Regions from separate parts of the Paenibacillus glucanolyticus genome, predicted to be linked through region 1. Evidence: riboswitches for the same ligand, from Rfam matches in the RefSeq annotation. Region 1 holds a riboswitch; the other holds the start of a gene.
What was found. Region 1 has a riboswitch for cobalamin ahead of WDY75_RS06915 (ABC transporter substrate-binding protein). Riboswitches for the same ligand answer to the same signal wherever they lie in the genome.

Region 2: another riboswitch for cobalamin. It lies ahead of metE (5-methyltetrahydropteroyltriglutamate--homocysteine S-methyltransferase); the one in region 1 lies ahead of WDY75_RS06915 (ABC transporter substrate-binding protein).

What each region holds. Positions count from the first base shown of each region.
Region 1 covers NZ_CP147845.1:1,417,323-1,422,172, forward strand. Annotated here, with positions in the region: gene WDY75_RS06900 (adenosylcobinamide amidohydrolase) at 1-241, shown strand, start outside; gene cbiB (adenosylcobinamide-phosphate synthase CbiB) at 238-1,215, shown strand; gene WDY75_RS06910 (histidine phosphatase family protein) at 1,206-2,000, shown strand; cobalamin riboswitch at 2,153-2,358, shown strand; gene WDY75_RS06915 (ABC transporter substrate-binding protein) at 2,607-3,614, shown strand; gene WDY75_RS06920 (iron ABC transporter permease) at 3,611-4,657, shown strand; gene WDY75_RS06925 (ABC transporter ATP-binding protein) at 4,654-4,850, shown strand, end outside.
Region 2 covers NZ_CP147845.1:3,000,786-3,005,635, forward strand. Annotated here, with positions in the region: gene WDY75_RS14275 (sensor histidine kinase) at 1-183, shown strand, start outside; gene metE (5-methyltetrahydropteroyltriglutamate--homocysteine S-methyltransferase) at 280-2,577, opposite strand; cobalamin riboswitch at 2,723-2,927, opposite strand; gene WDY75_RS14285 (glycoside hydrolase family 88 protein) at 3,012-4,217, opposite strand; gene WDY75_RS14290 (tautomerase family protein) at 4,479-4,661, shown strand; gene WDY75_RS14295 (ABC transporter permease) at 4,668-4,850, shown strand, end outside.

The sequences.
Region 1 (4,850 bases):
GACGGCAACGGAAGCGAAGGCCGCAGCACTTCATGATCTGGGCGTGAAGGATCATGAAACGGGAGCCATCGCGACCGGAACGACAACCGATGCCATCGTCTTGGGGGTTAGCGGAAATCCCGCTTACGACGTGAATCATCATTATGCCGGAACTGCAACCGATATGGGCGGTATGATTGGCCAACTCGTTTACCTTAGTGTTACGGAGAGCATTGTCTCTGAGAGAGCGGACCGGATATGACAGCCATATGGGTCATCTGGGCAGCCGTGCTGCTGGACTTACTGATCGGGGATCCGAGATGGCTGCCCCATCCTGTCATCGGCATGGGGAAGGTCATTCGCCGGGTGGAAGGATGGATACGCCATCGTGCGACTACGGCTCAAGGCCTGAAGCGTGCGGGCATTCTGCTGCCGGTGATTGTGGCCGGCGGCTCCTTTGTGCTGACATGGCTTCTGCTGCTGTTATGTGCGGCGATTCATCCTTGGCTTGCCTGGGGAGCGGAGATCGTGCTCATAGCCACTACGATTGCTGTAAAAGGGCTGCGTGATGCCGGACTGGAAGTATACAGCCATCTTTGTTCCGGGAATCTCGCCAAAGCGAGATACTCCCTTAGCATGGTGGTCGGCAGAGACACCGACCATCTGGATGAGCCGGAGGTTGTACGCGGAACGGTGGAGACGGTGGCGGAAAATATCGTGGATGCGGTGATCGCCCCGCTGTTGTTTGCCCTGATCGGCGGAGCGCCGCTTGCAATGGCCTACCGTGCGGTGAATACACTCGATTCCATGGTCGGTTATAAAAACGAGAAATACGAGTCCCTAGGCTGGGCTTCCGCCCGTTTGGACGATATCGCCAATTGGATACCAGCGCGCCTGACCGCAGGCCTGTTAACCGTGGTGGCTGCGATGTTCTCATTGCAGTGGAAGCAAGCGATTGCGATGGTCAAAAGAGATGCGCGGAAGCATCCAAGCCCGAACAGCGGCTTCCCGGAATCCGCGGTTGCCGGTGCCTTGGGCATTCGCCTGGGAGGTGAGAATTCCTATCAAGGTGTGATCTCGTTCCGGGCTTACATGGGCGATCCCGAATGTGCGCTTCATGCAGAGCATATTCGGGTGACAACCCGGCTTCTGCTGGGCGTATCCATTCTGTTCACGGTACTCGGCACAGCGGTGCTGGGGCTGATTACAGCAGCCGGAGGTGCGTTATGGCTGTAAGACTGAACCTGCATCTTGTTCGTCATGGCCGTACGCAGTGGAATGAGGAACGCCGTTACCTGGGTCACGAGGATCAGGGGGCTCTGATGGAAGGGCTGGAACAGCTGCTTCCGCTGCGGCAGGAGTTTCGCTCCAGGCATTTTGCCAAGGTCTATTGCAGTGATCTCCTTCGTTGTAGACAAACACTGAACTGCATCCTGTCGGATTTACATATGCCCGGCATTACAAATGAGGTCGAGCTTGGCAGCGTTATTCCCGGTGTCTGTTATGACAGGAAGCTGCGGGAGCTTGATTTTGGCGATTGGGAAGGAAAAACCTACGAGGATTTGAAGGAAAATGCGGCTTATCGGCGCTGGATCGACAACCCGGGAACGGTTACGCCGCCGAGCGGGGAGAGTTGGCCATCTTTTTGTTCCCGAATTGAGGTTTTTCTGGCCGAAATGTATCAGGATATGAAGGGGTTATTGTCGATGCAGGAAGGCCCCGCTATTCTCTTGGAGTCAGAGTCAGAGTCAGAGTCAGAGTCAGAGTCAGAGTCAGAGTCAGAGTCAGAGTCAGAGTCAGAGTCAGAGTCAGAAGCAGCGGGCCACGATACCGAGACTCAGCCGGGGGTGCTCGATATGGACGTGCTTGTAGTCACCCACGGGGGCGTCATCCGGCAGATTGCAGCGGCAACCCTCCCGGATACAGAATTCTGGGCTACGTCGGTATCGCCGGGCGAGGTGCTCCAGCTGCAGTTGGCCTGGGACGGAGCACGCTGGCGAGGCGTACGGGTAAACGAATAAATGAAATCGTACGATTTTGGCGCGGAATGAACGATAACGGGAAAAACCAATATCGTTAAACCCTTGAAACGAGCGAAACTTCCAGTTGTAAGGCGATGGTTTATCGCCTATAATCTTGTGCAGAGAAACCATGCTTGGCCTATCATAAATAAATTCATATTGTTTGCGAGGGTCCCGGACAGAAGAGGTTATTCATGTCTTCTGCCGGGTTAATAGGGAAGCCGGTGCAAGTCCGGCACGGTCCCGCCACTGTGAAGCAGGGACTTCTCCACATGCCACTGAGCGTCAGCGCTTGGGAAGGCGGGGAAGTCGTTACAGCCTGTAAGTCAGGAGACCTGCCCTTAGCGAATGAATGACGGTCCTTCGAGGAGAGGATTACGTTTTGCAGTCCCGTGCGGACGGCAGTTTAAGGCGCTATCTGTGAACGGTTATCCAGGTGTCCTTATGTTAAAACGTAATCCCTGAGTCCTTATTTACGAGGAATCAGGGATTTTTGCTTCTTTGGAGTATGACGATTGACGTTTTTCTTCCTGCTCAGGGGATCGGTCGAAGGAATTTAGACGTACAGCGCCAGGTTCTCAATTATGTTTAGGGGGATTTGAAGAGATGAAAGCAATAAACAAAACATGGTCCGTATTTCTGGTAGCCATACTGATGGCTCTGGCCTTGATCGGCTGTGGCGGGGAAGAAGCGGCACCGAAAGAAACCACGCCGCAAGCTGCACAGGAGCAAGGACAGACCAACGAAGCGCCAGCCGACTCCAGTGAGGAGCTTAAGACCACGTATCCATTAACAGTTAAGGATTCAACCGGGGTTGAAATGACGTTTGATAAAGCGCCGGCTAAGATTGCATCCTTGACTCCGTCCGAGACGGAAAAGCTGTTTGCTCTGGGTCTGGATGAGGAAATCGTAGGCGTATCGGATAATGACGATTATCCGGAAGCTGCGAAATCCAAGCCCAAATTGGGCGGATTCCAAGTGAATGAAGAGGCTATTATTGCAGCTGATGCCGATGTGGTGTTTGCCGCTTCGATGAATGCACAGAATGCCGAGAAACTGCGTGAGCTTGGCGTAACCCTGTTTGTCAATGATCCGAAAACCATCGATGCCGTGATGGAGAACATTGAGCTGATCGGACAAATTACCGATCGTCAAGCTGATGCCAAAGCGGTCGTAGATCAGATGAAGCAGGAACTGGCATCCGTTACGGAAGCTGTGAAGTCCGTGAAGGATGAAGACAAGAAGAAGGTGTACGTCGAGTTCTCCCCGGGATGGACTGTAGGCAAAGGCGAATTTATGGATGAGATCATCACTGCAGCCGGCGGTGTTAATGCAGCTGGCGATACGGAAGGCTGGTTCGAAATCAGCGAAGAAAAGATTATCGCTGCGAACCCGGATGTCATTCTGTACACGGACGATGTGGTTGATGAAGCGACCAAAAAAACACTGGATCAACTCATTAAAGAGCGCGGAGGCTGGGATCAGATCGAAGCGATCAAGAACGATCAGGTCATTGCCGTAGATGCCAACCTGCTGAGCCGTCCGGGTCCCCGCGTTACGCAAGGACTGATTGAAGTGGCGAAGGCTGTTTACCCGGAACTGATGAATCCATGAGTAAAAAACTTGCAGGATTCGGTGCGGCCGGCGTTATCCTATTGCTGTTAACCTTGGTTGTCAGTCTCGGAATCGGATCCGTTCACCTACCTGTGAGAGAGATTGGGGCGATGCTGCTGCACCGGCTGCCGGGGATCGGCGATTCCATCCTCCCGAGCTGGGAAGCTTCATCCGAACAAATTCTGATGAAGGTGAGGTTACCGCGGATTTTGCTGGGGATGCTTGTTGGAGCTTCCCTGGCGGTAGCCGGGGCTGCCTTTCAGGGCGTATTGCGTAATCCGCTGGCGGATCCGTTCACGCTCGGTGTATCCTCGGGTGCTGCGCTTGGCGCAGCATCCCTGATTTTTTTCGGGATGGAATACTCCTTTGCCAGAGGTTACACCCTGCCGCTTGTAGCATTTCTGACCGGAGCAGGCACATTGTGGGTTGTGCTGCTGTTGGCAAGGGATCAAGGAAAGCTGCCGATTCACGGACTGATCCTGTCCGGGGTGGTCATGCAGTCGTTTCTGGGCGCTGTGGTTTCGTTTCTGACGGTGATGTCCAAAGATACGGTAAACCAAATCCTGTACTGGACGATGGGGAGCCTGAGCATGCGCGGATGGTCGTATACGGCCATCCTTTTCCCGTATTTTATCGTGGGATTCGCGTATTTATGGAGCCGGTCGCGAGCGCTTAATATTTTGTCGCTTGGGGAACGGCAGGCCGCTCATATGGGATTGAATGTGGATCGCCTGAAGACAAGCGTACTGATCGTAGCTACCCTGCTTGCCGCCGCTGCCGTATCGGTCTCCGGCGTCATTGGCTTCGTGGGGCTTGTGGTTCCGCATATGATACGCCTTATCACAGGCTCCGATTACCGTACCATTGTCCCTTTGTCGGCTCTGGGCGGTGCGATTTTTATGGTCTGGTGTGATACGGCTGCACGTTCCGTGCTGGCTCCAACGGAAATACCGCTCGGGGTGGTCACTGCATTCATAGGCGCTCCTTTCTTTGCGTACCTGCTGTACCGGAACAAAAAACGGCGTAGGGAGGGGTTAGCATGATTAGAGCCCAGGGTCTTGGCAAGGCATATGGCCAGGTGCCGATACTTGCAGGTGTAGATCTGCACATAACGGAAGGTGAATGGTGGGGAATCATCGGTCCGAATGGAAGCGGCAAATCCACCCTGATGCAGCTGTTATCCGGTGTGGAGAGTCCTACGGCAGGGAGCGTCTCGCTCCGGGGCAGGGAGCTTTC
Region 2 (4,850 bases), 1.6 Mb from region 1:
TATCGGGGAGATAAATCAAGGAACCGGTTAATCGGTGGAAGCGGAATGGGACTTGCCATCGTCAAGCAGCTTGTTGCAGCTCACGGCGGAGATGTATGGGCTGAAAGCGGGAAAGAGCCAGCAGGTGGAAGCTGCTTCTATATTCGGATACCCAAGGAAATTCCCGTCGATTCGAGCAGATGACAACAGGAAGTACAGGGACAGGAGTCATCTATATAAAAAAACAGCAAGCGCTCTGCTTTAAGCAAGAGCGCTTGCCTGTTTTCTTACTTCAACCCTTTAAGATTGATTAACGGACAATACCTCTCGATATTGGGCAGCTGCTGCAACCATGTTGCGCAGGGCAGCTACGGTTTCATCGCGGCCGCGCGTCTTCAATCCGCAGTCGGGGTTGATCCAGAACAGTTCGGGATCCAGTACGGACAACGCACGCTTAATCATCTGGGTCATCTCATCGACTTCCGGAACGCGCGGGCTGTGAATATCGTAAACGCCAAGGCCGATGCCATGATCATAGGTATGCTCCTCGAAGCTCCCGATCAGCTCGCCGTGACTCCGTGAAGTCTCGATGGATATCACGTCGGCATCCAGGGCGCGAATGGAATCGATAATGTCATGGAATTCGCAATAGCACATATGGGTATGAATTTGGGTTGTATCCTTCACGGATGAGGTGGACAGACGGAATGCCTTCACCGACCAATCCAGATATGACTGCCAATCTTCACGCTTAAGCGGCAATCCTTCACGAAGCGCCGGCTCGTCAACCTGGATCATCTCGATGCCTGCTTGCTCCAGTGCGTTAACCTCAAGTCGGAGAGCCAGGGCGATCTGATAAGCGACCAATTCTCTTGATATGTCGTCGCGAACGAAGGACCAGTTCAGGATCGTGATCGGTCCGGTTAACATCCCCTTGACGGGTTTCGAGGTCAGGCTCTGTGCATATACGGTTTCCTTCACGGTCATCGGGTTTACGAACTCAACATCTCCATAGATGACGGGAGGTTTGACGCAGCGCGATCCGTAGGACTGAACCCAGCCGTTAGCTGTAAAGGCAAACCCATCCAATTTTTCTCCGAAAAATTCCACCATATCAGTCCGTTCAAACTCCCCGTGAACGAGAACATCCAGGCCGATGTCTTCTTGAATCTCAATCCAGGCGCGAGTTTGCTCGGCGAGGAAGGTTTCATACTGCTCGGCAGACCATTCGCCGCTTCTCCAGTTCTTCCGGGCCTGCCGAACTTCGGTCGACTGCGGGAAACTTCCGATGGTAGTGGTAGGGAGGAGCGGGAGATTCCATTTCTTCTGCTGGGCTTTGCGCCGCTCTTCAAACGACAGCGCTCGAGTCGGATTCAATCCGACAACCTTGGACGTTTCTTTCTGTACTTGTTCGTTATTCCGCAGCGATGATTGATTCATGGCGGCTACGGCCTGGTTATGCTCTTTCAGCTGTTCGGAAACGGACTCAATCCCATTATTGAGCGCGCTAGTGAGCAGCGTCAATTCGTCCAGCTTCTCATTGGCAAAAGATAACGCTTGGCGAAGTACGGGGTCCAGCTTATCCTCATGAGCTGTGGATACGGGAACATGGAGCAGGCTGCAGCTCGGCTGTATCACATATTGAGAAGGCTTCACCTTTTGGGAGAGGGTGTCCAGCAATTCCAGCTTGGCATCGAGATCTGAACGCCAGATGTTACGCCCGTTGATAAGACCAACCCCCAGTACCTTATCCTCAGGAAATCCGTGCTTGAGCAGCTGTTCGGTATTACCATCCAGGCCGTGTACGAAATCAAGCCCGATGCCTTGCACTGGCAAGGAGATGATCTCTACATAATGGCTGACCGAATCGAAGTAGGTTTGGAGCATGATCCGGATCGCCGGAGCCGCTGCATGAAGTTTTTTGTATACGGATGATACAAGCGCCAATTCATCTTTGGTTAATGAAGTAACCAGAATCGGTTCGTCGAACTGCACCCACTGAACACCTTCCTGCTCCAGCTCCTTCAGGATTACCGCATACAAATCCGTGAACTGGTCCAGCAAGGACTCGAATTGATCCGGGGTGTAGCCTTTAGACAGCTTAAGGAAGGTATAGGGACCGACAAGAACAGGTTTACCTTCGATACCTAGCGAGGATTTGGCTTCACGGTAAGCTTCTAGCGGCTTGTTGACCGTAAGATGTGGTTTGGCATCCTGAAGTTCCGGTACAATGTAGTGATAGTTCGTGTTAAACCATTTGGTCATCTCGCACGCAGCAGCACCTTGACTGCCGCGAGCCATGGCAAAGTAGACACTCAGCGGTACAGGACCACCATCGTACTTGAAACGCTGTGGCACCAAGCCAAACATCACCGACATGTCGAGCATATGGTCGTACATTGTAAAATCATGAACCGGAATAAGGTCGATGCCTTTCTCCTGTTGAATGCGTAAACGGTCCAACCGAATGTCGTCCAACTTGGATAGAAGTTCGTGTTCCTCAAGCTTGCCGCTCCAGAAGGACTCCAATGCTTTTTTCCATTCGCGATTTGCTCCGATTCTCGGATAGCCGAGATTGCTGCTTTGAACATTTGCCATCAATATCTTCGCCTCCACCAACATATTTAAATGACTGAATAAAAAAAGACGCCTTTACCCCGATCAAAATATCAAGGGTAAAGACGCCTCCGTTGTATACATACGGATGCTGCGATCTTTAACACCTCCCTATCTCCCGTAGGTAAGCAGTGTTGTCAGAATAGGCAGGTCTCCTGGCTCCAGAATCAAGGTCTGCCATGGCCTTCCCGATCAAAAGCTGATCAGTGGCATCATCCGATGGCAAACTCCTCTGTTACAGTGGCGGGACCGCGTTGGTGTTGCACCAAACTTCCCTTTTAAGCTGAAATTGAAGAGGCTTCAACATCAGCACCTATTCCCATTAATTAAATTTGATTGCTGAGTATCAAGGTACAATAAATTCCATAATTATGCAACCTATTTAAATGGAGGTTGTCTTACGCAAAAAAACCGGATCAGAAGATCCGGTTTTTCCATCCCATTAACTTGGCAGCGGCCTCAACATAATAGTAATCGCCATAGATCAGGGAGACGTTGATATTTTGGTCACCAGGCCGATGGCCTGTTGCCTCTTTCAGTATGCCTTCATAATTCGGATCATCCCATTCAGCGTAACGAGTCGTCAAGGAGTCGATGATGCGCAAGGCACTTCTGCGGTACACCGCGCTTTCGGTTTGCGGTACCTGATCTGCGAGCTCAAGCAAACCCGAAGCAGCGCAGGATGCCGCTGACGTATCTCGGGGTTCTGCCGCAATGAAGAGAGATTCAGCTGATTGATGGGTTGCTGCTGTTGCGGGTGTTTCCAGCTTCTCGGGTTCCGCACGAAAATCCCAGAGCGGTATGGAATCCTCCTCAAGGGACGCGACAAAGAAATGCGCCACGCGTTTCGCGGCGTCCAGATATCGGATATCACCGGTATACCGGGACGTGTTGGCCATGCCATGCAAGGCCCAGGCAGCACCCCGGCTCCAGGCGGATTCGGGTCCCAGTCCTTGTCCTCCGAGCGCTTCCATGAATTCCCCGGTGAACGGATCAAACCGACAAATGTGCCGAACGGAGCCGTCCGGTCTTATAAAATGCTCCACTACCGTATTGGCCTGCTCTCTGGCAATATGCGCATATCTCGGATCACCTGTCTCCTCGGAGGCCCAGAACAGGAGGGAGAGGTTCATGGTGGAGTCAATGATGGACCAGCCTTCATTCCCGTGATTCCAGGAGGTAGGTTTCACCTGATTCCAGGCACGTATAAACCGTCCCGCAGGATTGTATCTTCCAGCCAGCAGGGTAGCGGCTAACATCCCTCTGCGCCTGGCATCCTGATCCCCGGTCAGCTTATATTTGATTACGGCCGTCGGCAGAAACTGAAAGCCTACATCATGATGAAAGTTGCTCTCTGCAATAATGGCCTGCTCAAGTCTCATGTCCCATTCCCAAGCCCATTCCTTATATCGCGGCTGCTTGGTCATATCATACATAATCCACAGCATCCCCGGCCAAAAACCGGAGGTCCACCAATCGATCCGGGTGGAATCATAGATCCCGTTCTTGGTTGCATGGGGAACCTTGTCTGCCAGCTGCTCCGCCATGCGTGATAGTTTGGCCTCGAGTCGTTCCCATAATAACGAATAGGATGCGATCGCTTCCTGCTGTTGTCCGTTCATCGTAACCCTCCCAGAACTTATGGTATAGATCGGCTGATGTCTCGTTTCTGCTGAGACCTATTGTTCCATAGAAAGGCGATAAATTCTATACGCGGAGCAGAAGAACTATTGAAATAACAAGCCGATGCTAAAAAAACACAAGCAGCCTTCTGCACCTAAAAAAAACACAAGGGAAGCGATCAACTTCCATTGCTGCCCGTACCTGAAAACTTATAGGATAAGGATATTCATCACATCCATTTCATAAGGAGGCGAAAGCCGTTGCCGCAAATTACGATTAAAATGTATGAGGGACGCTCGGATGAGCAGAAGAGCGAAATCATTGATGTTTTTACAAGAGAGTTATCCCGTATTATTGATCGTGAACCCGAATTCATCAGCATCCAGTTTGACGAAATTCCGATAGATGATCATGCACCGGCCAATTTGAGAAACAAGAGGTGAGCACAGATGGCCGAACCAACAAAAGCAGTAAGCAAGGCGCTGCCGGGAAAACATACCAAGCGCAAAAACATATTAGGCTTCATGTGGAAATACAGGGCACTGTATTTCATATCGCTACCGGGTCTTCTGTTCTTCGGATTGTTCAAGTATGTCCCGCTCATGGGTTCCGTCATCGCATTTCAGAATTAC